Regions from separate parts of the Halomonas sp. ISL-56 genome, predicted to be linked through region 3. Evidence: predicted binding sites of a transcription regulator. Region 3 holds the regulator's gene; each other region holds the start of a gene.

Region 1 (10,526 bases), on a different contig from region 3:
TCGATGCCCAGGCGCTGTTCTAGGGCGGTGCGCATGCTGTCGGTCCAGGGTTCGGCACCGAAAATACCGGTGCGCAGGGGTAGTGTGCGCGGGTCGATGCCTTGGCGCTCCATTTCGTCCGCGATGTTGAGCATGTAAGAAGGGGTGACCATGATGATGTCCGGCGCGAAGTCACGGATCAGCTGAACCTGTTTCTCCGTTTGGCCGCCCGACATGGGAATGACGGCGCAGCCCAGGCGCTCGGCGCCGTAATGCGCACCCAGCCCACCGGTGAATAGGCCGTAGCCATACGCCACATGCACCTTGTCATTGCGGCTGCCGCCAGCGGCGCGGATTGAGCGCGCCATCACATCAGACCACACATCAATATCTTTCTGGGTGTAGCCCACCACCGTGGGTTGCCCAGTGGTGCCGCTGGAGGCGTGGATACGCACGATCTCGCTCATCGGCGTGGCCAACATGCCAAACGGGTAGTTGTCGCGCAGATCGGCCTTGGTGGTGAACGGCAGTTTGGCGAGATCTGCCAGCGTCTGGATATCGTCGGGATGTACCCCGGCTTTATCGAAAGACTGCCGGTAGAACGGCACATTGTCGTAAGCGTGCTTCAGGCTCCACTTCAGGCGCTTGAGCTGAGTGGCGCGCAGCTCGTCGACGCTGGCAGTTTCCAAGGGGTCGAGAGTTGCAGTGTCGATAGGCGTAGCGGGCTGATTCATCAGGGGGCTCCGGTCAAGCAAGTTGTTATTGGACTAGTGTCTAAATGCGCCATGGTCTAGAGAATGGTGTTAGTTATGGGCTTATACGCGCTCAATGACCATCGCGATGCCCTGGCCGACACCGATACACATGGTGCATAGCGCAAAGCGTCCTTGCCGACGTTCGAGTTCATGCACAGCGGTGGTGACTAGCCGAGCACCACTCATGCCCAGCGGGTGGCCCAGTGCGATGGCGCCGCCATTGGGGTTAACGTGTTCGGCATCATCACTAAGACCCAGGTCGCGCATGACCGCCAACGCCTGAGCAGCGAACGCTTCGTTGAGTTCGATAACATCCATCTGATCCAAGGTAAGCCCGGTCTGGGCAAGCACCTTACGGGTGGCGGGTGAGGGGCCGAACCCCATGATCCGCGGCTCCACCCCCGCGGTGGCCATGCCTACTACGCGAGCGCGGGCTTTCAGGCCAAAACGTTCGGCCTGCTCAGGTGACGCCATCAGCAGCGCACAGGCACCATCGTTAACGCCTGAGGCATTGCCCGCAGTAACACTGCCGCCTTCACGGAAGGGCGTGGGCAGTTTGGCGAGTTGCTCGGCGGTCGTGGTGGCGCGCGGATGCTCATCGCTATCTACCACTAGCGGATCCTGTTTGCGCCGGGGGACTTCGACAGGAATGATCTCTTCGGCCAGGCGGCCGGCCTCCATGGCGGCGGCGGTACGCTGTTGGCTGCGGAGTGCGAAGGCGTCTTGGTCTTGCCGGGAAATACCAAACTGTTCGGCGACGTTTTCGGCGGTTTCGGGCATGGAGTCGATGCCGAACTGGGCCTTCATGGCACGGTTCACAAAGCGCCAGCCGATGGTGGTGTCGAAGATGTCGGCCTGACGTGAGAAAGCTTGTTCTGCCTTACCCATCACAAAAGGGGCTCGGGACATCGACTCCACACCGCCAGCAATCATCAGCCCCGTTTCACCGGTCTTGATGGCGCGGGCAGCGTTGCCGACGGTGTCCATTCCAGAACCACACAAACGGTTAATGGTGGAGCCGGGCACCTCAACGGGAAGCCCCGCGAGCAACGCAGACATGCGTGCTACGTTGCGGTTGTCTTCCCCTGCCTGGTTGGCGCAGCCGTAAAGGACATCGTCTACCAGCGACCAGTCAACGTTCGGGTTGCGCTCTATCAGGGCACGCATGGGAATGGCCCCCAGGTCATCGGCACGCACGCTTGAAAGTGCGCCGCCGTAGCGACCTATCGGAGTGCGTATGGCATCAATAATTAGCGCGTCTTTCATTGGTTGTCTCCAGCAGCGGTGTCTTCCAAGCGGCGTACGCTGCCGCGGATTTTGTAGGAACGTCCGCGGAACAAGGCAACGGTATCGCCGTGCTGATTGCGCAACGTGATGTCGTAAATGCCGGTGCGCCCACGGCGGCTGCGCTCTTCGGCGGTGGCGGTGAGCTCATCGCCCAACTGGGCGGGGCCGAGATAGTCGATACTGCAGCCAGCGGCGACGGTGGCTTCATCGTAGCTGTTGCAGGCAAACGCAAAGGCGGAGTCGGCCAGGGCAAACAGAAAGCCGCCATGGCAGTTGCCGTGCCCCTGCACCATGTCCTGACGCACGGTCATGGTCAGTTCGGCGAAGCCGGGTGCCATGCGCGTAATGCGCATCCCCAGCCCTTGGCTGGCATGGTCGCGGGAAAACATTGCCTCGGCACAGGCTTCCGCCAGCTGTTGCGGGGTCAGTTGGGAGTCACTCATGAAAGCTTTCCTCACTCAGGGCTTTGCGGCGCAGCAGGAAAGAGCTGCGATAGCGCTCTTCGCCGTAGCTCTGCTGCAGGTGCGTAAGGGTACGGTGAACGAAGGGCAGTCCCAGCGAGTCCGCCCAGGCCAAGAGGCCGCGGGGATAGTTGACCCCGGCCTGCATGGCCAGGTCGCCATCCTGGGCGCTGCAGACACCTTGCAAAACGGCATCGGCGGCTTCATTGGCGAGCATGGCCACGGTGCGCAATACCACTAGCCCTGGCGTGTCGGTTAGCCAGGCCACATCCATTCCCAAGCGTTGGAAGAAAGCTGTGGCAAGCTGGCGGGCCTCGGGCGACGCTGTATGGCTGGCAGCAAGCCCTATGGCGCTGGCGCTGCGGTAGTCCAGGCACAGGTCGAAAAGTACCAGGGCTTCGAGCCCTTCATTAACCGCGCGCTCGGCGGCGCAGCGCCCATCGCTGAGGGCCAGCACCAGGTCGCCTAGGTACAAGCGAGACGTACCGTCTTGGTGTAGCGATTCGCGATATACCACATCAAGCCCGGCTTCCTGAGCGCGTTCCAGCAGCGGGGCGATGGTGCTATTCGCGCCCTGTACGACAAGTGCTGGCAGTTCCGCATTTGCTGGTGCTGCAAACTTGGGCTGAGCTGTAACGGTATTTGCACGCTCTCCTTCAGGAGGGTAGTCGAAGAAGCCTTGGCCAGACTTACGCCCCAGGCGACCAGCTTCAACCAGCGCCTGTTGCACCAGGGAGGGTTTGAACCGGGTGTCGCCGTAGTAGGCATCGAACACCGAACGGGTCACGGCGTAGTTAACATCATGGCCGATCAAGTCCATCAGCTCGAAAGGCCCCATGCGGAACCCGCCGGCCTGGCGCATCAGTGCATCCAGGGTGGCGGCATCGCTGGCAACTTCCTGTAGCAGGCGAAGACCTTCAGCATAGAAGGGCCGTGCCACGCGGTTCACGATAAAGCCCGGGGTGGAACTGGCGTGCACCGCGACCTTGCCCCAGGCGCTGGCGGTATCGAACAGAGTCTCAGCGACCTCGCTGGTGGTCGCCAGTCCAGACACCACTTCCACTAGCTTCATCACCGGCGCGGGGTTGAAGAAGTGCAGCCCCGCCATGCGCTCGGGGTATTCAAGATTGGCGGCAATGGAAGTAATCGACAGTGATGAGGTATTACTGGCTAGCAAGGTTCCCGGTGGGCATAGCGCTTCGAGTTGAGCAAACACCTGGCGCTTAATCTCAAGGTTCTCGACGATGGCTTCGATAATCAGGCGACTATCGGCCAGGGCATCAATGGCATCGGCAGGCTGCAGGCGAGCGATGATGGTATCCACATCACCTTGAGGCATCTTGCCCTTGGCAACACGCTTTTCCAACTGGCGACGAATGTTGTCGATACCGGCTTTTGCTGTGCCCGGTTGATTGTCATAGAGAATCACCGAGTGGCCAGCCTGGGCGGCTACCTGAGCGATACCGGCACCCATGGCCCCCGCGCCGATAACGCCAATAGTGGCGGTGCTAGGAAGTGCTGGCATATCACGCTCCCTTAAAGGTGGGGTGACGTTTCTCCATGAAAGCGCTGACGCCTTCGCGGTAATCCTCCGAGCGCCCGGCCAGCCGCTGAAGATCGCGCTCCAGGTCGAGCTGTTCGTTGAAGCTGTTATCGCTGCTGGCATGCAGGGCGCGCTTAATTAGTGCCAAACCGCGTGTGGGTTGAGTGGCCAGGTGGCGAGCCATGTTCATGGCTTCTTCTTGGAGCGCTTCATCGTCGACGCAGCGCCAGATCATGCCCCACTGCTCGGCGGTTTCGGCGGGAAGCTTGTCGCCCAGCATTGCCAAGCCCTTGGCGCGGGCCATGCCGACTAAGTTAGGCAATGTCCAGGTGCCGCCGGAGTCTGGAATCAAACCGATCTTACAGAAAGCCTGAATAAAGCTTGCCGAGCGAGCCGCTAACACGATGTCGCAAGCCAGGGCAATATTGGCACCGGCACCGGCGGCCACACCGTTCACCGCACAAATAGTCGGAAACGGCATGTCTTTAAGGGCGCGCAGCATAGGGTTATAGCGTTTCTCCAGCGACTCGCCGAGGTCAGGCGCTTGCTCGCCGGGCGCGACGCTACGGTCGGAAAGGTCTTGACCGGCGCAGAAGCCGCGACCGCTACCCGTCAGCAGCAAAGCGCGAACGCTTGGATCCTGGCGCACGGCCTTAAGCACCTTGCGCATCTCGGCATGCATTTCGGTATTGAAGCTGTTCAGGCTGTCGGGGCGGTTCAGCGTAATACAAGCGACGCCTTCTTCGACGCTGTAAAGCAGGGGCGCTTGGCTCATGGGGAATATCCTTGTCTCAGTGCCCTTTAAAAGAGGCAGGTCGTTTTTCTTGGAAGGCGCGAATACCCTCGTTGCGGTCTGCGGTGCCCGCCAGCAAGGTGAAGGCATGGCGTTCAAAGCGCATTTAGTGCTTCCGGGCGATTCAGCATGATGCATAAAACGCCTTCCATGGGTGTGGTTATTTTTAGAGTAGAGGGCATTTTTTCCTCTGTTCGGCCTGGGGCGCACAGGATGAATATCTGCCGAGTATAGGTTTATTTTGATACACATCAATACTGATAGGTTGTTTTAATGTGTCGCTTATCGTTGTTTTGGTTTGTTTATTCTTTTTTAACAACAGTTTGCATGTATTTTTTGCGAAGAGATGAGGGATCTTAGACCATGGTATGAAAGGCGGTTAAGTAGCTCAAGAAGGCATTTAAAGCTCCTATCTATCGAGTGTTTCGATAGTTAGTACACCACTACTTAAGTAAGTGGTGGCAGGGAAAGCGTTTGATGTTTTGTTACGGGAAAGATAGTCTTCAAGAATATGGCGTATCAAAAAAATAAGTGAGTGCAGGAGCGCCCCATGACGCAATCAGCGCAGCAGATGTTTGACCTTCATCGTGAGATTCTTGACCGGGCTGTCGCTGCTACCTCTGGCCGTGATTTTTGGACACCCTATCCAGAAAGCATGCGCAAATACCCTGAGGATGCCGTTAAAGCGGCACCGTCTAACAATCCTGCCGCGAATGCTTCCCTATGTAATCAAGCCTTTGTTGCCAACCGCTTCCTGGTGGTGCAAAGCCGTCGCCACGGCCAATCAAACTAACGGAGAACGTGATGCCTTACTATCGACTTGAAGGGGTGACGCCAGTGGTTCACCCGACGGCTTATGTACATCCTACTGCGGTGTTGATCGGGGATGTGATCGTGGGCCCCAACTGTTATGTAGGCCCTGGCGCGGTGATGCGCGGCGATTTCGGCCGTCTTGTGCTGGAAGAGGGATCCAACCTTCAGGATACCTGTGTGATGCATGGCTTTCCGGGCTGCGTCACTAAGGTTGAGAAGGATGGCCATATCGGCCATGGCGCGGTACTGCATGGCTGCGTGATTGGGCGTGATGCCATGGTGGGGATGAACGCCGTGGTGATGGACGGTGCCAACATTGCTGAGCGATCTATCGTTGCGGCAGCAGCCTTCGTTAAGGCAGGCTTCGAGTGCGAGCCCCAGTCGCTGGTGATGGGGTCACCTGCAAAGGTCAAGCGTGCGCTGAGCGATGAGGAGTTTGCTTGGAAGCAACAGGGCACTCAAGAGTATCAGCGTTTAGTGACCCGTTGCCGTGACAGCTTGGAAGCCTGTGAACCGCTGGCAGAACTCGATGCTGACCGCCCAGCTTTGCTGGCCGGTGACACTCAGCCTAAACAGCAGACGCTGGATCAGTCGTCACAATCATAAGTTGCGGTATGCTCGATATGACGACTAATTCAGTTGTCTTGTGAGGTGTTCATTCCAGCCCGCCGAAGCGCTGGTAAAAACTGGGCCCGGGGGCGGGTAATGGGCCCTCGGCGGTTTCCAGGTGTCGATCTAGCCAGCGCTCTGCGCGTTCGTAGAGCAAACGATAGAGATTGCGGCAGAGCTGATGGGCGTAGCGGCCTTCCCACGCCGTGGGGAGGAGTTCGTCAGGCAGAAGGGGATCGCGTAATTGAACCTTGCGATACTCGTGAATAAGTAAGGTGCGCGCAATGAAGCACGCTTCCTGTCCCAAATGGTTCTCTGTGTTGAGAGCGTTCCAGAGGGGGCGAAACTTAACCAGAAAACGTTGGTAGAGCTCGGCTAATTCGTCGAGGTTCCAACTCTCTCTGACCTGTAGGCGTAGCGGTTTGCTGGTCATGGGCTCCATGGCCTGAGTTTGCATAACGATCGTATCGTCTGCCGCATCCAGTTCTTGCAAGGCCGCCATGGCTTCTGCGCATGACAGCGTAGGGTGTGCCAGCACGCCCTGTGCAAAACTACCAAAACCCAGCCATTCGAGTTCGTCACGAATCTGCTGACGCCGGTCTGGGGGGAGCTGTGTCAGCAATGCTAATGTCCACTGGCCCAACCAAGGAGGCTGAGCGCCGTGATAGACGCGTTTGAAGGCTTGTTCAAAACGCCGCCGCCCAGGGCCACTCAATCGGTAGTAGCTGCGACGACCCACCTTTTCACCCCGTAGCCAGGTCTCATGGGTCAGCCGGTAAACAGAGGTACGCACTAGCCGCTCATTGATACCGATAGGCTCCACCAGTTTCGACAGGCTACCTAGCCACACCGTACCGCCCCGGGGAACGATAGAGTCGCCATAGACGGTAATAATCAGTGAACCTGCGCGGATTGGTCGACGTTGCTGGAAGTCATCAATAAGCGTGGCGACGCAGTCTGTAGCTGACGACATGGTGAAAGTTGTTTTCCTTTACGATGATATTGTCGGTAGAAATGACAGAAAATATAACGAATATAGCAGATTATCGTATCACGTTTTTTGGTGGTTTGGCCGGAGTCGTTACCAGGGAGTCTGGTGCCAACGGTTTGTGAAGAAGTGAATCGCCCCAAGTTTCGTAGGCACGGTAATTGCCCTATTTCTATAACCGAAAAATGCGTAGAGCTCATTCACTATATGGCTCAAAATTACTCAGAGCTGATTGGCTAATTAATAGTTTCTACATCAAAAGCTACAATCTGGCGCTCGACGCTTGAAAACTCTACGCAATTGCTTCCTAGATGCCTCTTGTACGCCTAGCGCGGGCAAGCTCAGTCGGCATCAATCGGGATAAAATAGATTGTGCCGCTAAGGTTTTTCAGTGGGTGGCTGATCGGCACGGTTAGGTATTAGCTTCCGAAGCCGAGGGGACAGGTTCAAATCCTGCCGAGCGAAACTAATTGTTAAAAAGGCGCCTGCGACTAAATGGCGCGCCCATGCTCATTGATTAAACTTGAGCTTTCCTTTTCTCGATGACGATATTAAAGCTATAATGCGTAAGATATACGTTTAAGAGTTATCTTAAATAAATTTTAAAAATATAGGAATTTAGACCATGGCGTCGGTACTGAGTGATTATCTCAAAAAAGAACAGTTGTTAAAGCAGCTACAAGAAGAGCTGCAAGCACTGGAAAATAACAGTGAGCTAAAAGAAGAGCTTGAGTTCAAAGAAAGACTACAAGCGCTTATGACTGAGCACGGAAAACTAGCGCGCGACGTATGCGAAATGCTTGACCCATCTTACCGCTCTAAACCAGCAAAAGCGGGCAAGGTAAGCACAAGCGATACGGATGGCCGTAAAAAACGCCCTTTGAAGGTCTACAAGAACCCACACACTGGCGAAGTGGTAGAAACCCGTGGCGGGAACCACAAAGTCATTCAAGGGTGGAAAGCAGAATTTGGTAATGAAGAAGTGGTCAGTTGGGTTGTGAACGAAATCGCGTAATAAAACTGATGTTTACTTTGGTTGATGGCGCCGGCTTGGCAAAATTACCCATAAAACGCTCACTGAGCCTGCTCAGTGAGCGATAATTTATCTAAGCGCTGAGAACATCAGCCATCCATTAAGTAGCGTTTTGCTCTAATGATCTCCCCATCGTTTTATTAACATTAATCTAATTTTTATTAGTTCTTATCTCCGGGTAGGTGCTTCTACTTTGCCAAGGCCACCCAATCTCTAAGCCGCTACCGTATTGCTAATCTTTAGCACCTGAAATGAACCCTAAGTCACTCGACGGGTGGTTGTGTGCATTCCGGTAAGCATTCCCTTTTAACGTAGGTAGGCGCTAACACTCACTGAATAAGCCAGAGTTGGCTTGGTCTAGAAAGGTAGAACTCTATCGATGTGTAATTGTGGCCTGCAAATTCTCGCAGGCCACAATTGTGTGCAGCCTAATCTTCCGGCCTTAGCTCTTCCTGCTTGGGTGGGCTGCCTACTCGTACTTCGCTGAGCTCCTCATGGGAGAGGCCGCGGTATAGCGCGAACATCATGATAAATACCAGGATAAACATCGGCAGGCCGACAACGGTGATGACCTCCTGCAGGGCGGTAAGCCCGGCATCGCCCGCCAGCACGATCAGCATGGCAGCCAGCATGCCCTCGGATACGCCCCAAAATACCCGCTGGTGCCATGGGCCAGGGTCGGAGCTGCCGGTACACAGCATATCGACGACCAGGGAGGCGGAGTCTGAGGAGGTGGCAAAGAAGATGGCTACGATCACCACCGCCAGGCCCTGAATCAAAGTAGCGGCGGGGAAGTTCTCAAAAAACGCAAACATGGCGAGCGGAATGCTTTCGGCGACGGCAGCGGATATGGTGCCGGCCTGATCGCCCATGGCTGCCCGGGCCTCTGGCCCTATGCCGTCAATTTCCATCGCCGACCAGCCGAAAATCGCAAACCAGATTAGCGTAAAGATGGAGGGAGCGAACAGCACCCCCAGCACGAATTCGCGGATAGTTCGCCCGCGGGAAATCCGCGCTACAAAAATGCCGATGAACGGAGACCAGGTCACCGTCCAGGCCCAGTAAAATACCGTCCAACTGCCTTGCCACCCCCAGGCACCGCCATCGCTGGAGTAGCGTGCTAGGGTGTCATTCCAGAAAGCCATGGGCAGCAGGTTGGTGATATATAGCCCAAAGGTTTCGACAACAGCACGCAAAAGGAAAACCGTCGAGCCGGTAAACAGCACAAACACCAACAGGCCAACGGCCATGCCGATATTGATGTTGGAGAGCAGCTTCACGCCTGAATCCAACCCCGCCACGATGGATCCCACGGCCACGGTGGTGAGAACGGCGATGATCAACACTTTCGTTATCACGGCATCCGGCACACCAAACAGTTCTGTTAGCCCCGCATTAATCTGCTGGGTGCCCAAGCCGATAGAAACCGCCACGCCAAATAGGGTGCCGAGTATGGCAAAGATATCGAGAGCTTTACCGATGGGGCCGTAAATGCGCTCGCCTAACAGAGGGAAGAAGACCGAGCTAAAACGCATCGGCAGGTTGTAACGATAGATAAAATACGCAAATGCTAGCCCCGGCATGGCGAAAATCGCCCAGGTATGCAGCCCCAGGTGATAAATCGAAAAGCTCATGGCATCGTCGGCGGCGTCAACAGAGAAGGGCTCAACACCCGGCCGTGGAGGAGTCGCAAAGTGGGAAATAGGCTCGGCAACCCCCCAGAACATCAATACCGTGCCGATACCGCCAGCAAACAGCATGGCGAACCAGGAAGCGTTGGTATAAGCGGGCTTGGCATCATTGCCCCCCAAACGAATCGCCCCGAAACGGCTTATCGCCACCCATAGCAAAAATGCTACCCAACTTGTGACCCCGAAAATAAAAAACCAGCCAAGGTTAGTCACGATCCATTGCCGCCCCGCGCCGAAGGCTTCGCCTATGGGGCCCGGCGCAATCAACAGCGCCACTAAAAAAAGGATCATAATCCCAGCAGAGGTGAAAAATATGGTGGGATCCGTCTTGAGGCCCAGCTTGCGTGCAAGTGCATCCATCGTTACGTCTCCCTGTGTTTTTAAGACCCGTTTTCAAGACTCGTTTTCACGACCCGTCTTTGACCAGCTTCTATAACAACGTAGGAGTTATAGGCTGATTACGCCAAGCTGGGCGCAGACAAAAAGGAGGTATATCTATGAGGAAATGCAGCCTGCGCCGGCCACGCTAGTTTTATAACCACTCCGAAGAGGCTTGGGGAGAGTACACCGGAGT
Region 2 (10,526 bases), on a different contig from region 3:
GCACGGTAATCATCGGCACCATGACGGCCAGCGCGACCAGCCCGAATCCGTCAGTAAGCGGGTTGCGACCACGAATGGACGCAGCCAAGCCAATGCCCAGGGCGGCAATCAGGGGAACCGTGACAATGTTGGTGGTAACGCCCCCTGAGTCATAGGCCAGACCGATGATTTCTTCAGGAGCAAACCAAGTGACGATGACCACCGTGATGTAGCCAATGATCATAAACCAGTGCAGTGGATAGCCAATGATGATGCGGAAAACCCCCAGCGCAATGACCACACCGACAGAGGTGGCGACCAGCAAGCGGAGAGTAAGCGCATCGATTTTGCCCACGCTAATATCCTGGGCCTGCTGAGCGACGGCAATCAGCGCAGGCTCAGCGACAACCGCAGAAAATCCCATCGCAAATCCAAAAGCCAGCAGAATGGGCATAGACCCTCTTTTGGCAAATTGATTGGACAAGCTTTTGCCGACCGGGAAAATGCTTAGTTCAAGGCCCTGAAGAAACAGTGCGACGCCTACCGCCACGATTAACAGACCAACCGCCATGCTTAGCGTATTTTCAGGGGCTTGTTGAAGTACCACCAATTGGAAAAAAACAACGACCGCCACAATCGGCAACAAGTTCTTCAAGGCGTGCAGCAACGATTGGCCGAAAGCGTGGACGTAGAACACTGAGTACCTCTCTGTTAACGATGAGCCTGTGCGCTATCAATTGGCCAAACCTTAGCACGTTACCGTCCGCAGGAGATGGCTATAATCGTAGACATATCTAATGTGATCTTCGCCTGTGGGCTGGCGATGTTTGTTGTGGCTTCTTCCACGATGTTCGCGCTATACCACGGCCTTTCCATCAGGGACTCAAGGAGTTAACGCTTTTAACACGACGGCGGGATTTATTTCAGTTTTTATAGTTCACACCAAATACGCTCCTTAAAGTCTTCGCTGAGTTCAGATACGTTGCGCATGCGGTTAAAAGTGGCTTCTGACATGTCGCCAGCTATTTGGTGGTAACAGGACGCCATCAACTCCGGAGTCAGCGGCCCGTTGAGGCCCAGCATGCAGTGTGTGAGCTTGCTATAGACGGGCGCCATGGCCGCAAGGAAATCTATTTCGTGGCGAAGTGCGTCGTTAAGTGTTTCTAGCCAAATGCAGTGTAGCTTGACCGCCGAATGGGTGGTTTCAGTCCACGGCTGATACCAAAAAACGAGCAAGTCTTTGTTATTGAGCATGTGGTTATTGAGTATGTGGTTCTTGAGCACGTTGCTATTGGCGATGTTAAAAGCGGCGTTTGGAAACGTTGATGTTGTCATTTTCTTGGCTCCTCAAGTGAAGTAATAAGTATAGCGCTCATCAATTTCACAGAAGTATTTAATAGCCGTTGGTTTGACCGACATCAATGTTGTGGTGCGATAAATAATGACTAATGAAGTGTGCCGTGCGGTAGTGCTCAACCTGTCGACGTCACCTTTCTATTTTCGCTGTCTAGGAGACAGTATGGATATACCCGCCGCCGATACCGATTTGTCATCAGAACGCATGCTTCTGGAGGTTCATGCGAGGCACGCTGATGATGTCATTGCGGATTTGGAGACTTCGCCATCGGGGCTGACAGTAAATGAAGCTGCAAGGCGCTTGGAGATGTATGGGCGTAATCAGTTACCGACAGTAGCTGGCCGACACCCGCTGCTTCGCTTGCTTTCACATTTTCATAACGCACTCATCTATTTTCTTTTGGCGTCAGCAGTGGCTGCTTTGTTGTTGGGACATTTTGTCGATGCGTCGGTTATTGTTGCGGTAGTTATGGTTAACGCTGTGGTCGGCTTCGTGCAGGAAGGGAAGGCGGAAAAAGCGCTGAATGCAATCCGTAACCTAATCGCACCGCACGCCCATTTAGTCAGGGAAGGGAAGCACGTCGAAGTGCCCGTCGATGAGATCGTTCTGGGTGATATCGTATCATTGGAGGCAGGAGATCGAGTGCCTGCCGATCTGCGCCTTATCCGTGCCAGCGCATTGCGAATTGAGGAAGCGATCCTAACCGGTGAGTCGGTAGCTGCAGAAAAGCGGGTGACACCGGCGCCAAAGGAGGCAGCGCTAGGTGATTGTCACTCTATGGCTTACTCGGGCACGTTGGTGGCCACTGGGCAGGCAACAGGAGTGGTGGTGGCTACCGGTAGCGATACTGAAATCGGGCGAATCAGTACGTTGTTGCGCGATGTTCAACCACTTACCACGCCACTGCTACAGCAGATCAATCGCTTCGGAACGCAGTTCACTTGGATCACGTTGGTCGTAGCGGTCGCATTGTTTGCCTTTGCGGTGCTGGTACGCGGCCATGTCTGGTCGGAGGCCCTTATTGCCGTGGTGGCTTTAGCTGTCGCAGCAATCCCTGAAGGCCTGCCTGCAGTCATTACTATCACGCTGGCTATCGGCGTGCAGCGCATGGCACGGCGCCACGCCGCTATCCGCCAGCTTCCTGCAGTGGAAACGCTCGGCGCTACGTCGGTTATCTGCTCCGACAAGACCGGTACGCTGACGCGCAACGAGATGACCGTGCGTCGGCTGGAAGCCCCCAGTGGCAGAATGACAGTGTCCGGGTCGGGCTATGTACCGGAAGGGCGATTGACAGAGGAGACGGCGGCGAACGTAGAGGATACGCGGCCGCCGGATATCGACAGCCTGATCCTTGCCGGTCTGCTATGTAACGATGCCCAGTTGAACCACACCGATGAGGAGTGGCATGTGATCGGCGATCCCATGGAAGGGGCGCTGGTGGCGTTGGCTATTAAGGCTGGCCTAGATCCCGAGTCTACTCGGCATGAGTGGGCTCGCCTTGCCGAGATCCCCTTCGACGCCAAACATCGCTTTATGGCCACGCTCAACTGCCATGCATTGGAGGAAACTCGAATTTTCGTCAAGGGTGCCCCGGACGAACTGCTGCAGCTATGCTCCCTTCAGGCGGATGGTGAAGGAAGTGGGTCGCTGGAACGGGATGCCTGGACGGCACGCATAGCAGAGGCGGCTGCCCAGGGTGAGCGGGTGCTCGGCTTCGCGACTAAGCGGGTTCCGCCCGGCACTAACAAGCTGGCGTTTGCTGACCTTGATGATCAGTTAGTTTTTGTTGGCTTAACAGGCTTTATCGATCCGCCTCGGGAAGAGGCAGTGGCGGCTATTAAAGAGTGCCACTCCGCCGGCATTATGGTGAAGATGATTACTGGCGATCACGCCGCGACGGCAGCGGCTATCGCTCGTCAGTTAGGGTTTGATCATGACCTACAAGTACTTACAGGGCGTGAGCTTGATAACATTGCTGATAGCGATCTGCCCGGGATTGTTGCCAAGATCAGTGTTTTTGCACGAACTAACCCCGAGCATAAACTGCGTATTGTTCAAGCGCTGCAATCGACCGGCGCCATTGTAGCGATGACCGGCGATGGGGTTAATGATGCGCCGTCATTGAAACAGGCAAATGTCGGGGTTGGTATGGGTCTCAAAGGCACTGATGCGGCAAAAGAGGCGTCGCAGATGGTTCTGCTCAATGATAATTTCGCTTCTATTGTGGCCGCCGTGAATGAAGGTCGAGTGGTCTACGACAATATTCGTAAGGTGACGGCTTGGACGTTACCGACCAATGGGGGCCAAGTATTAGCGGTCATTGCCGCGATTCTGTTCAATTTCGCTATGCCGATGTCAGCCGTTCAGATCCTGTGGATCAACCTTATTACGGCGGTCACCCTAGGCCTGTCGCTTGCCTTTGAAGAGGCTGAACCCAATGTTATGCAGCGTCGGCCACGTCCCGCGGGGCAGGGCTTGCTAACGCCCTTTCTGGTCTGGCGCATCGTGTTGGTGTCTTTCCTGTTTCTAATTGCAGCACTTGGCATTTTTTTCTACTCAATGGGCCGCGGGGACGAGTTAGCAATGAGCCGTACCTTGGTGGTTAACACTATTGTGGTAATGCAAGTGTTCTATCTTTTCAATGTGCGTTATCTGCACATGACTTCTTTTAACTGGCGAGGCGTGCTGGGAACCCCAGCTGTGCTAACAGCAGTCATCGTGGTCTTTATTGCTCAGCTTATCTTCACGTATCTGCCGGCTATGCATGGCTTATTCGATACTCGGCCGCTAGGGATTGCGGATGGGATGTTAATTATTAGTATCGGTATCGCCATGCTGATGGTGCTGGAAGTTGAGAAGGCGTTTATGCGAAGGGCAGGTTGGCTGGGCCAGTGAGCACGCAAGGGCATGCCATTCTAAATGGGCAAACCCTCTTAGCTCATGAAAAAAGCTAAACCCACGTTTTTAACTTTCCGCGGTGAGCAACTCACTCAGCTGTTGCTGTGAAAGCCGCGTATTGGCCATGTAGTAGACAATGTCACCATCCTGCAACGGGCGGTCAGTAGTAGGGTTAAGCATATTACCGTCGCTTTCATCACTGCTATTAGCGAGTCCTAGTACGGTCGCGTTACGGATTTTTTTCGCTTGCATAAATAGGTCACCAAAGGTGGCACCGGCAGGCGGCTGGCTTAATCTGGTTTGGTACTGGGTAGCGCCACGATCAACCGCAAGTAGTTCATTGACGACCCGTGAAATACCCGCATCAGACGCTGAGCGTACCAACATTTCCAGCGCTAGTGCTTGGGTGCATTCGATGCCTGGCAAGGTGCGTCGCAACATGGCTGCGGTGTCGGGATTAGCGCAGTGGGCGACGATATGGGCGTTTTTGGCTTTAAGGCTGTAGGCACTCAGCGCGACAGTGGCAACTCGGTCATCACTCGTGTCGTAAATGATGATGCGGCTGGCGCTCTCAACCCCGGCCCGCTTGAGAAGCTCGGCATTGGAGAAACTCTCTCCTTTAATAAATTTCAAATCCGCCGGACGTGGGTTGCTCATCTCTTTGGTAACGCAGAGCACTATTTCATCAGGCAAGCTTTTGTCGGCTTGGAGAATGTCCAAAATGCGCTCTGTGGTTTCACCGTGCCAGCCAATGACCAGGGTGTGGCCGGATAGATGGCTAAAATCGCCTTTTCCTTGCATTTGTAGTCTCCAAAAATTAGAGAGGGTGACAGTGGCTTTACCGATCAAGGCAGCAAACAGCGAAATGCCGCCGGGGATGAGATAGAGCGTAGCGATCCACTTGCCAGCGGCTGTGGTCGGACTGAAATCACCGAAACCTACGGTGCTGGAGACGACCACATAAAAATAAACCCAATCGGTAGCGGAATCAGCCACTGCTTCGCCGGCCAGTGCAAAAAGCACCCAGGTGGTGCCCATGTGTGCGAGTACAATAAGGAGAAGAAATGTCCACGAAATTTGTAGCGTAGACGCTTTAAGAACGCGCAGCAGTTGCTGAATAACGGGCATAACGGTCTCTTGCGGTGGTGGTGTGCAGCCTAGCTTTCACGGCATGGGGATGGTTGATTTTGTGCTAATGTTAAATAGTGATTTGATTTGATTTCCTTTTCTGACTGTTAACACTATTTCTACCATGCCAGTAGGCAGAGGCCTTGCGTATTCAAAACTAGCTTGCTTTTCTTGAAACGAGCATAAGGCCTCCTGTAGGCCTTACCGTCATGATGTTCTTTCAAGCAACCACTTGGCATTAACCCAGCAAATTAACGTGACAATAAAGCGGTATTAAAACCCTGCCTTGTTCACTTGGGTGCCGCGTATGCAGTCGCCATAGACCATGGTGTCGCCAGCCTCTTCTGCTAGTTGGCGGCAGTCAGCAGTTCTTGATGAGGTAGGGCCGGAACTACAGCCCGCGAGTACAAAGGTAAATAGGCAAAGGGCGATGAGGGCTTTCATTGGTAACTCCTTGTCAGCAAATAATCCGTCCGGCATTTAACCTCATTGGTATCGTACGTGTCGATGATAGGTGTCGGAACATCGTGTTAAACGCTAATGTCATAGCTTCAATTTTCTTTTTCTAGGATAAGCATATGGATCGTGTATTTGCATGGGATCACCACCACAGTCAGATTGTTTACCGTATTCCAGGCCATCGGCATGAAGATGGTCGAGAAGATAGCGATTTCTCACCTGTATGGCTGCCCGCGGAGGAGTCAGACTTACCAGAGGGAGTGACGATTGAGGATCTGCGCAAAGTGTCCGTTAAGGATTAGCCATTGTTGATCTTGTCTGTTGAGTCGCAGCTATACCTGCGATTCAGCGCTTTTAAACGGGGATGTTCAGGCACATAAAATAGATTGTGTTTGGCTAGTGATCAGCTAAGATTCGATTGCTAGCCCCCTCTATTTCTGGATATGCCGCCATGTTGAAAGGTTTGATTGTCTGTTTTGCGGTTTTATTTGTGCAATTGGCGGTACTGCATGTGATTGATGCTCGTCTTTACAACTCTCCTCACGATGCGCGACAAACGGCGGTGACCACTGTTACCCCGCATAAAAATGAAAAAGACGAAGAAGAAGCCTAAAGTTAAGTTTTAATTAACCCCACTTGGTTTTCGTAAAGGGTGGGTTACTGAACAGCTCTGCATCTGAGTCGTTAGCGGCGTCCAGCGCCGCTAACGATTTCGTTTTAAAGCATTTTAAAGCATTTCATCCAACCAGACGTTGAAGGCCTCCCAAGAGCGTTTGTCGGCGCGCTCGTGATAAGCATCACTACCGAACACGCTGAAGGCGTGGGGTGCACCGGAATAGATACCTACTTCATAAGTCACACCTGCGGTCTCTAGCTCCTCCGCCAGAGTAGCAACATCCTCTAAGCTCACAGCGCTATCAGCGCCGCCATGGGCGATAAAAATAGGCGCAGTTTCACTTGAATATGCCTGGCCGTCGGGCGTTGTTAGTCCACCGTGAAAGCTTGTATAAGCGGCTATGTTGTCGGCTTCGCCGGAGCGGGCGATCTCTAACGCCACCGCGCCGCCAAAGCAGTAGCCCATAATCACTGTTTGCTCGGCGGCGCCTTGCTCTCGTGCTTGGGCTAAACCACCCAACGTGAGGGCGCGCATTCGCTCTCTATCTTGATAAAGTCGATTGGTAGCAGCACGCTTATCGTCAACTGCCTGGGGGCGGTTGCCTTCACCATAAAGATCTACGGCGAACACGTCGTAGCCTTCTTCGGCCAGCATATCGGCGCGCTGGCGCTCATAATCATCCAACCCATCCCAGTCATGAACGATCAGCACACTGCCTTTAGCGTTGTCTTGCGCAGAAACAAAGTAGCCCTGAAAATTTTCTTCATTTAGTTTGTAGGAAATATCTTCTCCAGCGGGGGAGAATGCCATGGTAGGCAGTGCCAGGGTTAAAAGTGTTAAGGTGCTGGCAGACAGTAGAATTTTTTTCATCGTTCTGGTGTCCAAAGAAGTGTTCAACAAGCATAGACAATGATTGTTGAACTGTTTCAACGTTGAATAACCATTTAAGAGAATGGCTTTGTAAATTAGACAAAGCCTTGCGTCTGGAACTCGGTGACGGCATTCTTGTCAGTTGTTGGAAATACCATTTAGGGAGCATGAATACATGGCTTACAACGATTTACGTACGGCACGTCCTCAGTCGAGTGGCGTTGCTAATAGTGTCAGCACTAACAAGGTGTTGCGTAACACCTACGCACTCTTGGCAATGACACTGCTGTTCTCAGCAGTCACCGCGGGTGCTGCTGTTGCCATGGGCATCCAGCAAATGAACATCTTCGTGTTCTTGATTGGTGCCTATGGCTTAATGTTCCTGGTTCACAAAACCGCGAACTCTGCGGCTGGTTTGTTGGCGACGTTTGCCTTCACCGGCTTTATGGGGTTCACCCTTGGGCCGATTCTCTCTGCCTACCTGACCCTGCCTAACGGCGGTGCATTGATTATGAATGCGCTGGCCATGACAGGTCTGACGTTTGTTGGTCTTTCCGCGGTCGCGTTGACCACGAAGAAAGACTTTAGCTTCCTGAGCAACTTCTTGATGGCCGGTTTCATTGTATTGGTTCTGGCTATGGTAGCTGGAATCTTCTTCAATATTCCGGCGCTTTCGTTGATGGTGTCCGCTGGTTTTGTGCTGTTCGCTTCAGCAGCCATTCTGTATCAAACCAGTGAGATTATTCACCGCGCTGGCGAAACGAATTACATTCTTGCCACAGTGACGCTCTACGTATCTATCTACAACCTGTTTGTTAGCTTGTTGTCGATTTTGGGTATTATGAGCAACGACTGATCTAAGTAAGCGATAGATGATATGACAGGCCCTATTGCTAGGGCCTGTTTTTTTTAGGGTAACCGTAACCAGGTACAATGATGATGCAGTACGGCTTATTGGTAATGGGCGCGCCATATAGCAGCCCCGCGCCTCACTCTGCATTGCGTTTTGCCCATGCCGTTCTAGCACGCGGGCATCAGATTGCGGGTGTTTTTTTCTATCACGATGGCGTTCATAATGCCTCATTGCTGATGGCTCCCCCCCAGGATGAACTCAATCTTAGAGAGGCCTGGATTGAACTGAATCAACAGCATGCGGTTCAATTAGATGTCTGTATTGCTGCCGCGTTGCGGCGCGGATTAATGAGTGAGTCGGAAGCGCATCGGCATGGCAAGCAAGCCTTTAATATAGCGCCTCCCTTTGAGTTGACCGGGCTAGGTCAATTGCTTGAGCTCCAGCAACGCGCTGATCGCTTAATTACCTTTGCTTAAAGGAGAGCAAATGGCGACACCTGATGCGCTATTAGTGATAATCCGCCATGCGCCCCACAGCTCAAACTGGTTACGTGAAGGGTTGGATGCCGCATTGGTCGCGGCGGCCTTTGGTCAGCCCGTGCATTTGCTATTTATGGGGCAGGGTGTAATGGCTCTGTTGAAAGAGCAGGGCAGTGGCGGGCCAGGCCAAAAAGCCACGCTGCCTACTATTGATATGCTGGAAATGTACGATATCGACAAGCTTTGGGTTTCTGAAGGGGCGCTGCAGAGTTTGCAAATATCCGCCGATTCGCTGGTAGAGAACGCCGCCTTGATAGCGGATCAGCAAATACCTGGGTTATTTCAGCAACACGCCAAAATACTTAACTTTTAAGGTGAGTGCATTATGATCCTACACATTCTCACCAAAGCGCCTGATAGCAATGCAGCTACCCAAATGCAGCAGGCGGTAGGGGATCGAGATGCCGTGATGTTAATCGAAGCAGCGGTTATAGCTGCCCTTGATCCTTCTTGGACAGCATGGCAGCAGTGTCATGCGCGTATATTTCTATTATCAGAAGACCTTATTGCCCGCGGACTGGCCAGTATTGCCGAAATCAACGGGTTGCCCACGCTTGAGATGAATGGCTTTGTGGCACTTACCGAACAGTATGAAAAGGCAGTTACCTGGTACTAAGTATGTCAGAGACAAAAATATACCGTTATCTTGATTCGCAAAATAAGTATTTGCTAGATCCAGAGGGTTATTTAGTTCATCAAGCGGAATGGGATAAATCGGTAGCGAGTTTAATGGCTGAAGAAGAGGGCTTAACGCTTACCGCTGAGCACTGGGAAGTCATCGAAGTAGTGCGGGCATTTTATCAGCGTTACGAAATGGCTCCGGCGATGCGGCCGCTTGTGAAGGCAACCAAAAATGCGCTGGGTGAAGAGAAAGGGCGCTCGATTTACCTGATGCAGCTCTTCCCCGGCAGCCCAGCAAAGCGAATTGCACGCCTGGCCGGTTTGCCGAAGCCTACCAACTGCCTATAGCCCTTGTGAAGAACCTGCCGATTTTCGAACAGCTTTAGACGACATCACCACGGGTACATACCGACAGAACAACGGCATCGTCTGAACTGGTAGATACCAGGGCATGGCCCATGTCACTATCGAAATAGATGCTGTCGCCCTCGGCCAGCACTAGCGGTGCGTAGAATTCGGTATAGAGCATGATATCGCCGTGCAGCACCATCAAAAACTCTTCGCCATCGTGGCGTACCCACTGGTGATACTCGTCAAAGCTGCGTGCCCGCACGATGGTTTTGAACGGAATCATACGTTTTTGGGCCAGCTGATGACCCAATAATTCGTGCTCGTACGTGGGCGTTGGGTGTAGTTGCCCTTTGCCTTTCCGGGTCAGATCACGCCGTCCCATGGTGTAACGCTCCCGTTTAGGGGGCGTGAGCAATTGAGGCAGGTCGATGTTCAGCCCGGTGATGAGTTTTTGCACCACGCTAAAAGTGGGGGAGACTTGGTCGTTCTCAATTTTAGAGAGCGTTGAGCGAGCAAGCCCGGTGCGCTGGCTAACCTCTTCCAACGTCCACTGATTAGCGAGGCGAATTTGCTTCAGCCGCTCGCCTAAACGCAACGGTTCAACAAAGGGTTTGCTTCCCGATGCGATACGCAACGCGGCATGCTCTTCAGTTGTAGCGGTCATAGGTCGTCACATTGGCTGCGTTGTCTAACGGTGCGTGTCTATAGGCGCGCGTGATAAGCCAATATGATATCACAGCCAAGAAGTGGCTAAGAATCGCTGCTAGAGGCAAGTGAATTCAAGGCACTTCAGCAAAAGGGAGGCCCAGAAGCGCTTTTAGATGCGCTTCTACGCCACTTGCCAGCGACTTGGGG
Region 3 (10,526 bases):
GCTGGCGGCGATGGGGCTGGTACCGCCCTGGCTAGCCGCGATTGGTATGTCACTTAGTTCGCTAGTAGTGGTGGGTAATGCGCTGCGACTGTCTCGCTGGCGCGCCCAGCCCGCGCCAACGCTTGGCACTTCAACCCCGGTAACCGCATGACAATTTTGTACTTACTCATTCCACTCTCGCTGATTTTGCTCGGCCTCGCCGTATGGGCATTTTTCTGGGCGGTTAAAAATGATCAGTTTGACGATCTAGAAGGCCCGGCGCATCGCATTCTGTTTGATGAAGATGACAACGACCTGAGTCCTGAGCAGCGTCAACAGCGACAGCAAGCCAAGCAACACCCCGACGCAGCAAAAGATAAAGACGCACCCGACGACCAAGAGCGTCGGCAATGAACCCGACAGGGCTTGATCTGCCCCCGCTGCTGGCGGCATTTGTATTTGGCTTGATGGGCGGCGCCCACTGCATTGGCATGTGTGGCGGCATCATGAGCGCACTCACCTTTGCAGTGCCTCCCAGCATGCGCCATCCAGCGCGCATGGGAGGGCTGCTGCTTAGCTACAATGCAGGCCGTATTATGAGCTATATGAGCGCAGGTGCGCTGGTTGCGCTGCTAGGCACGCTATTTTCGCTTTCTGCCACGGCGCGACTACTGCTTCAAGTATTTGCCGCGCTGATGCTGATCCTGATGGCGCTGTATATCGCCAACTGGTGGAAAGGGCTACTCAAGGTGGAGGCCGTTGGCCGCCGCCTCTGGCGCTTTATCGAGCCCGTGGGACGGCGCTTAATGCCGGTGGTGTATATGCCTCAAGCCTTTGCGCTAGGCGCCCTTTGGGGCTGGCTACCCTGTGGGCTGGTCTATTCCATGCTGGCTTGGAGCTTAGCCATTGCCGACCCGTTACAAGGCGCCCTACTCATGGGTGCCTTTGGACTAGGCACCCTGCCTGCGCTGCTCGCCACTGGCCTCGCAGCGCGCCAGCTAAGCCACCTGATTCGTCACCCGGCGACGCGCAGCGTGGCGGCGCTAACGATTATCGCTTTTGCGCTCTGGCAACTGTGGACGCTCACTGCACATCATTAGCATGACATGGCTCAATCTTTACGTTTTCGCTACGGGTTAGGCTAGCGGCATTTCCTAACGTCGGAGCGCCCCTTCATGCCCGTTCATGCCCCTGTGGTTTCACCTCTTGCCTCGTCTGTGGCGGCAGCGCCCACGCAGCCGGTGTGGGATGAAGCCCTGCTGCGCCGCTACGACACCAGTGGCCCACGCTACACCTCTTACCCTACGGCGCTGTCATTTCACGACCAATTTACCCCCAGCGACCTGATCCAAGCGCTTGAGCGGAGCAATACCAGTAAGCGACCGCTGTCGCTGTATGTTCACGTGCCTTTTTGCCGCAAGATTTGCTTCTACTGTGCATGTAATAAAATTGCTACCAAGAATACCGCCCTGGCCGAGCCCTACATAACGAGGCTTGACCGTGAGATGGTGCTGACCGCACGCCACCTGGATACATCACGGCCGGTAGAACAGCTGCATTGGGGGGGTGGTACGCCAACGTTTCTTAGCTTGAACCAAATGGGCGACCTGATCGATCGACTGGATGCCCGCTTTGGCCTCTCCTCGTCGACGGATCGCGATTACGCCATTGAAATAGATCCTCGCGAAGCGGATGTATTTACTCTACGCCACCTCGAATCCCTCGGTTTTAATCGCATCAGCCTGGGGGTGCAGGACTTAAGTCCGCTGGTACAGAAAGCCATTAACCGCATTCAGCCTCGAGTACTTACCGAAACGCTAATGGAGGAGGCTCACCGCCTGGGCTTTCGCTCGCTTAATCTCGATCTTATTTACGGTTTACCTTTTCAGACTGAAAAGAGTTTTGCCGACACTCTGCGCCAGGTGATTGAGCTAAACCCGGCGCGCCTTTCAGTATTTAATTACGCCCATATGCCCGAGCGCTTTGCCCCCCAGCGGCGTATCAATGTCGATGATTTGCCGGGTGGCGAAGAGAAACTGGCGATTCTGCGCACTACCATTGAGATGCTCACCGCGGCAGGCTATGTACATATCGGTATGGATCACTTTGCCCGGCCTGATGATAGCCTGGCCGTTGCCCAGCGCGACGGCTCGTTGCAGCGTAACTTCCAAGGCTACTCCAGCCACGCGCAGTGCGACTTAATTGGGCTTGGCGTTTCGGCGATTTCGCGCATTGATGACGTCTACGCACAGAACCCGAGCGATCTGGCACGCTATGAAGCGGCGCTGGATCAGGGCCAGCTTGCTACCTTGCGCGGCGTGCGGTTGAGCGACGACGATCTTATCCGCCGGGACGTGATTGAACGGCTGATGTGCGATATGGGCATTGACCTTTCTGTGGTCAGCCAGCGCTGGAACATCGATGCCCCCCGCTATTTCGCACCCGCTCTGGAACGTTTACAGAGCGCCGAGCAAGATGGCCTACTGACGCGTAGTGGTGATCAACTTAATGCCACGCCCATGGGGCGGCTGCTGATTCGCCATTTAGCCATGGCCTTTGATGCCCATCTTGCTGGGCAAACGGGGCAGCGCTACTCTAAAATTGTCTAATCTCTTTTAGGCAAACATGCTAAAGCGACTATAATAAGTAAGGATTTACTAATTGATAAGCATGACCCACTCAAGGAGCAACGCATGCTGGAACCCATGAGCCGTCGGCGCTCGCTACTCCACGAAGCGCGCTGCCAAACCTGCAGCTTAAGCTCACTGTGCCTGCCGCTTGCCCTTGAGTTGGACGATATGGGGCAGTTCGATGCGATTATTCGCCGCCGCGCGCCGCTTAAAAAAGGCGAGCCGCTGTTTCGCCAGGGTGACGCCTTTACCAGCGTTTATGCAGTACGTTCGGGCAGCTTGAAGCAGATCACCGCCGAGGGTAACGGCAGCGAGCAGTTGACCAATTTCTACCTACCCAGTGAGCTGGTGGGGCTGGATGGCATTGACGAAGAGCACTACCCCGGTAGCGTGATCGCCCTGGAAACCACCACCATCTGCGAGATTCCCTTTGACCGCTTGGATTTGCTCTCAGAAGAGATCCCCGAGCTACGAGGCCAGCTGTATCGCAGCATGAGCAAAGAGTTACGCGATGATCGGCGTATGATGCGCCTGCTGTCGCGTAAAACCGCCGACCAGCGGCTGGCGAGCTTTTTGATCACACTCTCGGATCGCTTTCGTCGTCGGGGCTACTCGCCTTATAGCTTTCGCCTCTCAATGCCCAGAGCCGATATCGGCAACTACCTGGGCTTAGCGGTGGAAACCGTCAGCCGCATTTTAAGCCGCTTTCAGCAGCAGAGCGTGGTGGCGGTTTCCGGGCGAGAGGTCAATATTCTCGATATGCCGCGCTTGATTACCCTCGCCGAAGAGGAAGAGCAAACGGTTAGCTGACGTTAAAGGCCTGGATGCGCCCCGCCAGTAGCTCTGCTTGCTTGGCCTCTAGACCTTCAAAATCGAAAAGGTTGCGGTCGGCCAACTGGGAAGGGGCAATATTGGTGACGGCCTTGAACATGCTCTCCAGGCGACCGGGAAACTTTTTGTCCCACTCGGCGAGCATCTCTTTGACTACCTGGCGCTGCATATTGGGCTGGGAGCCGCAGAGGTTGCAGGGGATGATCGGGAATTCCATCAGCCGCGAGAATTCGGCGATATCTGCCTCTTTGCAGTAGGCCAACGGTCGAATAACGATATTCTTACCATCATCAGATAGCAGCTTGGGCGGCATCGCTTTCAGATTGCCGCCGAAGAACATATTCAGAAACAGGGTTTCGAGGATATCTTCCCGGTGATGACCCAGCGCTATTTTGTTGGCGCCAATCTCTTCAGCAAAGCCATACAGCGAGCCGCGGCGAAGCCGTGAACAGAGCGCGCAGGTAGTTTTGCCTTCGGGGGTTTTCTCCTTCACCACTGAGTAGGTATCGCGCTCGACAATGTGATACTCCACGCCCTGCTTATCCAGATAGGCAGGCAACACGTGCTCGGGAAACCCCGGCTGTTTCTGATCCAGGTTGACCGCTACCAGTGAAAAATTGACCGGCGCGTTGCGCTGCAAGTTGCGCAAAATCTCCAGCATGGTGTAGCTGTCCTTGCCGCCGGAGAGGCACACCATCACGCGATCGCCTTCATTGATCATTTGGTAATCAATAATCGCATTGCCCACTTCCCGGCGCAGACGCTTTTGCAGCTTGTTAAATTCACGCTTCTGCTTCGCATCAGCCAGCTCTGGCTGGTCGTGCTCTGTGTTAACCTGTTCGGCTGTAACGTTGTCATAGTGAGCAGGGTCAAAGTGATCAAGAGATTGCATGGTATAGGCACTGCCGAGGGTAGGAGGCGTGATAAAAAAAAGTAGCATCTATTCTAACAACACTCACCGCCCGACCCAACTACTCGTCAAGCTCGAGGGCGAGGGGAGGTTTCCGCGAGGGCGCTGTGAACCCCTCCATGGGCGCTACTTTCGCCATCCATGGCGAAAGACCCTCGCTCCAACCTCCCCTCGCATCTCATTATTAGCCGTTTAAAATACTCATATTTCTAAGCCACCTCCGCCATAACTCGCTGCAGGCGCATATACAGCAGTGCGCTGGCGGTTGCCTCGCCTAGCACGCTCTGCACGCCCATGGCGGGCACCTGCCAGCACGCCAACGCCTGGGCGAAGCTGCTGGGCGCCTCTACCTGCGGGTGCAAACGCCGCAGCTGGCGCTGATGCAGTCTCGCCACATCGACCTGGGCATTGGGCAGGGCAAAATTTAGCCGCTTGGTAAGTAGTGTATTCAACGCCCCAATGCGCTGCTCCAACTGCCAGCCCACTATGGGTCGATTGCCGATAAATTCGACTAACGCGTTCAAGTTATCACTGCTTGGCGGCTGCATCTCCCCGGCCTCGCATAACAAATGATGACGACGCAGCGTCGCGCTCTCGGGCTGTCTGGCATTGCCTAACGTCATCACAAAAGCACGGCTGGTTCGCACCTGTTGCTGGCTTAGCACAACCGCTGCCAGGCTGATTACGGGCGATGATGACGTGGGCGTTGTCGTACAGGCGAGCGCCACCAACTCTTCACCCATATAGGGCTGAAACAGCCAGGCATAGGGCGAGTCTGCACAGCGCCGACGGTCGCTCTCGCGGCGCAGCAAGGTGCGCAATGAACCGCTAAATAGCGCTACGTGTCGATCTAACAGCCGCATTCCGCTCACGAATACTCCAAATGATAACGATGGGAAAGCCGCTGCTTAAAGTCTTTGACAATATGCATCGCTTCGCGCAGTAGATCGCGCTCCAGGGAAGAGAGGTTTTGCACCACGACACGGTTAGCGCGGCTGCCGTTTTGGGGGTTAGCTTCTTTTGTCTCCGAAGACGTTTCCAACGCACTTAGCTGCTGTTTAAGACGCAGCTCGGAAAACAGCGCCAACGCTTCGCCTAAGTCATCGGCAAAACGGCGATCTAAACGGCCATCGGCAGCCAGGGCGTCAAGCCGGTCTAGCGTTGAGGTGGCTTTAATTCGCCGTTCAAGTGCCATGGTGCGTACACCGTGAACAATCGGAAAAATGCCGCCTTTCTTAATATCGATACCGTGCTGGGGCTTTTTCAATGAGCCAAACAGCGTCAGCGGGGTCGAGAAACGCAGCGCCGTGCGGGCGAAATAGGAGAGCAGCAGCTCATCGTTCGAACAGCGTTCAAACAGCTCATCACGGACGCTTTCAAGCAGGCTTGGGTTACCCGCCACCGCATGGGCGTCGAGCATAATCGCCAGTTTCATCAGGCTGTCGCCATCACGCTCCCGAGCCCACTTGGCGATATGGCCTTTCCACTGCGATACCGTGGCCACCCACTCGGGATTAGACACCATAATATTGCCGGGGCACGGCGGATAACCGAGCTGAATCAGCGTATCGGTGAGCGTCTGCATATGGCTTGCAAGGTCAGGCCACTGGGTTTCATCGGCCAGAATCAGGCCGTTATCCTGATCCGTTTTGAGGATCTGTTCACCGCGCCCTTCGCTGCCCATCACCATCATGCAGCTCTGTTCGTGGTAGCGCTCATCGATGGTGAACTCCCAGGCTTTACTGATGATACGACCGTTCAGCGCGGCAAGCAGATCCATCGCAAAGCGCAGCTTAACGCCCTGGGCCATTAGCGCTTTGACCAGCTCTGGAGTGCGCTGACTGGCCGCAGAAAGCGCTTCTAAGCTGGTCGCCTGCTCCACCTGCAGGCTCACCACATAGCTGCGGCTTGAGAAGTAACTAAGCACATCGGTGAGCTCGACAACGCCTTTCAAAACGCTGTGCTCCATCACCACCACCCGCGCCACTTTATGACGGGTCATCAGTACCAAAACCTCAAACAAATACTGATCCGGCGCGGCGGTCACCAAATTAACATGGGCGATCTCATCCACCGGTGATGTAACGGCGCGGCCCTCCAGCACTAGCGCGTTGAGCAGATCGGTTTTGGTCACCATGCCCAGGGTGTCTTGGGTTTCTACCAGCAAGCTATCGGCGTGGCTTTCGTTGAGTTGTTTCACCGCGCTGGCAATATCGGTCGTCGCTGCCATCAGTAGCGGCTCGCGCATACACTCGCTCACCTTGGCCAACATAAAGCCCGCCATGGTGACACCCCCTTCGGCACGCTTTTCGGTCAGCAGGCGAGCCTTATGGGTCAGCGACTGGCGAAAGAAATTGCTGAAATCGGGGTAATGACGACACAGCTGCTGAAACAACGCTTTGGGCAGCAGGTAGCATAGGCACTCCTGCTCCGCTTTAAAGCGGTAGCGGCTTTTACCGTTGAGAATACTGATCGCGCCAAACAGATCCCCCGCCGTGTAGTGGCCGATACGCGCGGTAGACGAGGGCAATGTCGGGTCGATTTCCGCCACTTCGCCTTTATGAATCAGAAAAACAAACTCACCTGCTTGCCCCGTCTCTAAAATGATTTCGTCACGATCGAAATAGGCAAGGTCAATGCCACGGCGGATATGCTCGCGCCCCTCATCGTCAAGAAGCGTAAACGGCAGCTGGGATAGATCCACATCGACCATGGGATTTGACCTCGTTCAACTAAAGGCTAATTAACAGAGTATAAGTAGCATTAAATGTATAACCGCTCGATATTTCCCCATATAAACGACGTCACTCCAGCGCTTCAAAAACTGTTATCGATTATTATATGAAGGTGGCCGTACGGGTATAAAGGATTCACTTCCCAAGTAGCAAGTAGAACGTTGTTATACCTTTAGCTATCACGCTAAGGTCGAAGCGACTTTTGATACACTACCAAAGTATCGATAGTTACTAACCACCACTGCCCATTAAACGCAGTACATGTATTTAAAGTAGCCAATAACCACCTTTATTTGCTTACTAGACTATTGTCCCATAGCCCTGCAAACAGCTACAAAATTCGCTTAACGGGCGTCTAAAAACAACTATTTTCAACAACATGCAGCTAAAAAAGATCCTCTACTCTGTTTATTGATACCAAAGTCTGGGATTTATTTTTTGACGTTTATTGCCCAGTATTAACAATGAGTCATGCAGGGTAATCGCACGTCACTAACTAACTCGACATTTCATATCGAATAATAAGGTGACGTGCCAACAGGAACTGACTCACCACTCCTTACGATTGAGTGGCTTTAGACGTGCGATTGCCCTGATGGGTCACACGCTATTCCTCGTGAACTTTCCCAACCTTAAAAATCACAAGTGGAGAGCAACACTATGGCAGACGACAAAACCAATGCTGCTGAATACTGGAAAGCAAACGTCCGATTAATTTTCGGATGCCTGGTTGTTTGGGCATTTGTTTCTTACGGATGCGCTATCCTGTTTCGCCCACTGCTCGCCGGCATTCCGGTTGGCGGCACTGACCTTGGCTTCTGGTTTGCACAACAGGGCTCAATCCTAACGTTTATCGTGCTGATCTTCTTCTATGCCTGGAAGATGAATAAGCTCGATCAAAAATTTGGCCTTGGGGAGTAAGCCGGTATGAGCCAGTTTGCAATTAACTTACTGTTCGTCGGCGCCTCCTTTGCCTTATATATAGGCATTGCGATTTGGGCGCGCGCCGGCTCTACAAAAGACTTCTATGTCGCCGGGGGCGGGGTTCACCCCATCACCAACGGTATGGCCACTGCAGCGGACTGGATGTCAGCAGCGTCGTTTATTTCCATGGCGGGTTTGCTGGCCTCTGGTGGCTACGCTAACTCCACCTTCCTGATGGGCTGGACCGGTGGCTACGTTATCCTAGCGATGCTGTTAGCCCCTTACCTGCGTAAGTTTGGTAAGTTTACCGTGCCCGACTTCATTGGTGATCGCTTCTACAGCAACACCGCTCGCCTAGTGGCGATCGTGTGCTTGATTGTGGCGTCGGTGACCTACGTTATCGGTCAAATGACCGGTGCGGGCGTGGCGTTCTCGCGCTTTCTTGAAGTCAGCAACACCTGGGGTATCTGGTTAGCCGCGTTGATCGTTTTCCTCTACGCCGTATTTGGCGGGATGAAAGGCATCACCTACACCCAGGTAGCGCAATACATCGTTCTGATCATCGCTTACACCATTCCTGCGGTGTTTATTGCCTTTCAGCTAACCGGCAACCCGATTCCAATGTTCGGCATGTTCAGCACCCACACTGAATCCGGCATTCCGTTGCTTGAAAAACTGGATGACGTCGTCAGTGCCCTCGGCTTCCGCGACTACACGGCCGACGTGGATAACAAGCTCAACATGGTGCTGTTTACCCTGTCGCTGATGGTCGGTACTGCCGGTCTTCCACACGTTATCATTCGCTTCTTCACCGTACCGAAAGTGGCCGATGCGCGTTGGTCTGCTGGCTGGGCGCTGGTCTTCATTGCCTTGCTCTACCTGACCGCACCAGCGGTAGGCTCTATGGCTCGCTTGAATCTGGCGACCACCGTGTATCCAGAGATGGCGGGGCAGGTTGAAAACTACGAAGAGGCTGCGCGAAACCCGATTCTCTACGAAGAGCGCCCAGATTGGGTGCGCACATGGGAAGAAACGGGCCTGATCAGCTTCAATGATCTCAACAATGACGGCCGTATCCAGATGTATAATGATGCTGCCGACTATTCTGATCGTGGCTGGGAAGGCAACGAACTCACCGTTAATAACGATATCCTGGTACTCGCCAACCCTGAAATTGCCAACTTGCCCGGCTGGGTCATCGGCTTGATCGCAGCAGGTGGTATTGCCGCGGCTCTGTCTACCGCCGCTGGTTTGCTACTGGCGATCTCGTCGGCGATCAGTCACGATTTGATCAAGACCATGATCAATCCGAAGATTTCCGAAAAAGGTGAGATGTTAGCGGCGCGAATCTCCATGGGCGGTGCGATACTACTGGCTACCTATCTGGGGCTCAATCCGCCAGGGTTTGCAGCACAGACGGTGGCACTCGCCTTCGGTATTGCCGGTGCTTCGCTCTTCCCTGCGCTGATGATGGGCATCTTCTCCAAGCGGATGAACAATTCAGGCGCAATTGCCGGTATGCTGGCGGGCTTGATTTGCACCCTGCTGTACATCTTCACTTACCTGGGCTGGTTCTTTATCCCCGATACCAACACGCTGGCCAACACGCCGGATAATTGGATCTTCGGTATTTCGCCGCTCTCCTTCGGTGCCGTAGGCGCGATGATCAACTTCGCCGTTGCCTTCGCGGTTTCAAGAGTGACAGCTGCACCGCCGCAGGAAATTCAGGATCTGGTGGAAAGCGTTCGCTATCCGAAAGGTGCTGGTATGGCAATCGACCATTAAGTCATAATCCATCCTGGCGGTTTATCGCACTGTTGTGATATCGCTTAGGAATTGACCTTACCATCGGGCTTCCTTAGGGAGGCCCGATGGCTTTTATAGATGGCTTTTTATCGATAGCTTTTATAAACGGCTTTTTGAAAGGATAATTTATGATTTGGCATTTGATCGCCGCCGTTTTTGCAGGCCTTGCGGCTGCCGGGATTGGCCTGATACTGCGCAATGTGAGCGGCAAACGTTTGCCCAAGTGGATAGTGCCGGTGTTTGGCGCGCTGGGTATGCTGGGCTATCAAGTTCAAGTCGAGTACAGCTGGTTTGAACATAAACAGGCGCAACTTCCTGACACTGCCAAGGTCATTTCAACCGAAAGTAGCTCGGCGGTATGGCGCCCGTGGACCTTTGCCATTCCCATGACCACTAAGTTCAGCATGGTCGATAGTGAAAATATTCGCATAAGCGAACAGGACGGCGCCCGCTTAGCAGAATTTATTCTTTATCAGTTTGAACGTCACCACACCGATATTTTGATAACCCAACCCTACGTACTCAACTGTGAGAACCGGGAATTGGTACCATTGGATGAAGAGTCTCGCGAGCCTATTCTCGAAGAGATACGCACGCTGCGCGAAACCTCTCCTCTACTTAGCAACGTGTGCACATAGACAAATAAAGCCTGTGGTGTAAACAAGCTTAGAGAATGGTCGTACACGGCCCTCCATTTCGCCTAGAATGAAG

The links. The regulator FNR, encoded in region 3, switches genes on or off when oxygen is low (the NO sensors DNR and NnrR bind a similar motif). The targets are predictions, from matches to a motif close to TTGATNTANATCAA.
Region 1: a site for FNR is predicted at 5,060-5,073, ahead of paaG (2-(1,2-epoxy-1,2-dihydrophenyl)acetyl-CoA isomerase PaaG). Genes of this name have one in related genera too.
Region 2: a site for FNR is predicted at 1,388-1,401, ahead of J7J49_RS13410 (HAD-IC family P-type ATPase). Genes of this name have one in related genera too.

Annotation. Positions count from the first base shown of each region.
Region 1 covers NZ_JAGGRO010000019.1:194,505-205,030, forward strand. Annotated here, with positions in the region: gene paaK (phenylacetate--CoA ligase PaaK) at 1-713, opposite strand, end outside; gene pcaF (3-oxoadipyl-CoA thiolase) at 795-2,000, opposite strand; gene paaI (hydroxyphenylacetyl-CoA thioesterase PaaI) at 1,997-2,464, opposite strand; gene paaH (3-hydroxyacyl-CoA dehydrogenase PaaH) at 2,457-4,007, opposite strand; gene paaG (2-(1,2-epoxy-1,2-dihydrophenyl)acetyl-CoA isomerase PaaG) at 4,009-4,800, opposite strand; gene J7J49_RS16765 (hypothetical protein) at 5,369-5,611, shown strand; gene paaY (phenylacetic acid degradation protein PaaY) at 5,623-6,237, shown strand; gene paaX (phenylacetic acid degradation operon negative regulatory protein PaaX) at 6,287-7,213, opposite strand; gene J7J49_RS16780 (histone-like nucleoid-structuring protein, MvaT/MvaU family) at 7,854-8,243, shown strand; gene J7J49_RS16785 (BCCT family transporter) at 8,690-10,312, opposite strand.
Region 2 covers NZ_JAGGRO010000015.1:204,090-214,615, reverse strand. Annotated here, with positions in the region: gene J7J49_RS22800 (DUF1538 domain-containing protein) at 1-676, opposite strand, end outside; gene J7J49_RS13415 (hypothetical protein) at 910-1,314, opposite strand; gene J7J49_RS13410 (HAD-IC family P-type ATPase) at 1,421-4,231, shown strand; gene J7J49_RS13405 (ion channel) at 4,301-5,362, opposite strand; gene J7J49_RS13400 (hypothetical protein) at 5,636-5,806, opposite strand; gene J7J49_RS13395 (hypothetical protein) at 5,941-6,123, shown strand; gene J7J49_RS13390 (hypothetical protein) at 6,273-6,434, shown strand; gene J7J49_RS13385 (dienelactone hydrolase family protein) at 6,549-7,307, opposite strand; gene J7J49_RS13380 (Bax inhibitor-1/YccA family protein) at 7,483-8,163, shown strand; gene tusD (sulfurtransferase complex subunit TusD) at 8,247-8,636, shown strand; gene tusC (sulfurtransferase complex subunit TusC) at 8,647-9,012, shown strand; gene tusB (sulfurtransferase complex subunit TusB) at 9,025-9,315, shown strand; gene J7J49_RS13360 (TusE/DsrC/DsvC family sulfur relay protein) at 9,318-9,668, shown strand; gene J7J49_RS13355 (helix-turn-helix domain-containing protein) at 9,703-10,335, opposite strand; gene J7J49_RS13350 (histone deacetylase family protein) at 10,451-10,526, opposite strand, start outside.
Region 3 covers NZ_JAGGRO010000011.1:461,176-471,701, forward strand. Annotated here, with positions in the region: gene J7J49_RS10050 (heavy metal translocating P-type ATPase) at 1-151, shown strand, start outside; gene ccoS (cbb3-type cytochrome oxidase assembly protein CcoS) at 148-393, shown strand; gene J7J49_RS10060 (sulfite exporter TauE/SafE family protein) at 390-1,079, shown strand; gene hemN (oxygen-independent coproporphyrinogen III oxidase) at 1,155-2,588, shown strand; gene fnr (fumarate/nitrate reduction transcriptional regulator Fnr) at 2,673-3,419, shown strand; gene ttcA (tRNA 2-thiocytidine(32) synthetase TtcA) at 3,412-4,332, opposite strand; gene J7J49_RS10080 (3'-5' exonuclease family protein) at 4,560-5,213, opposite strand; gene J7J49_RS10085 (DUF294 nucleotidyltransferase-like domain-containing protein) at 5,219-7,063, opposite strand; gene J7J49_RS10090 (DUF4212 domain-containing protein) at 7,746-8,006, shown strand; gene J7J49_RS10095 (sodium:solute symporter family protein) at 8,013-9,794, shown strand; gene J7J49_RS10100 (hypothetical protein) at 9,944-10,453, shown strand.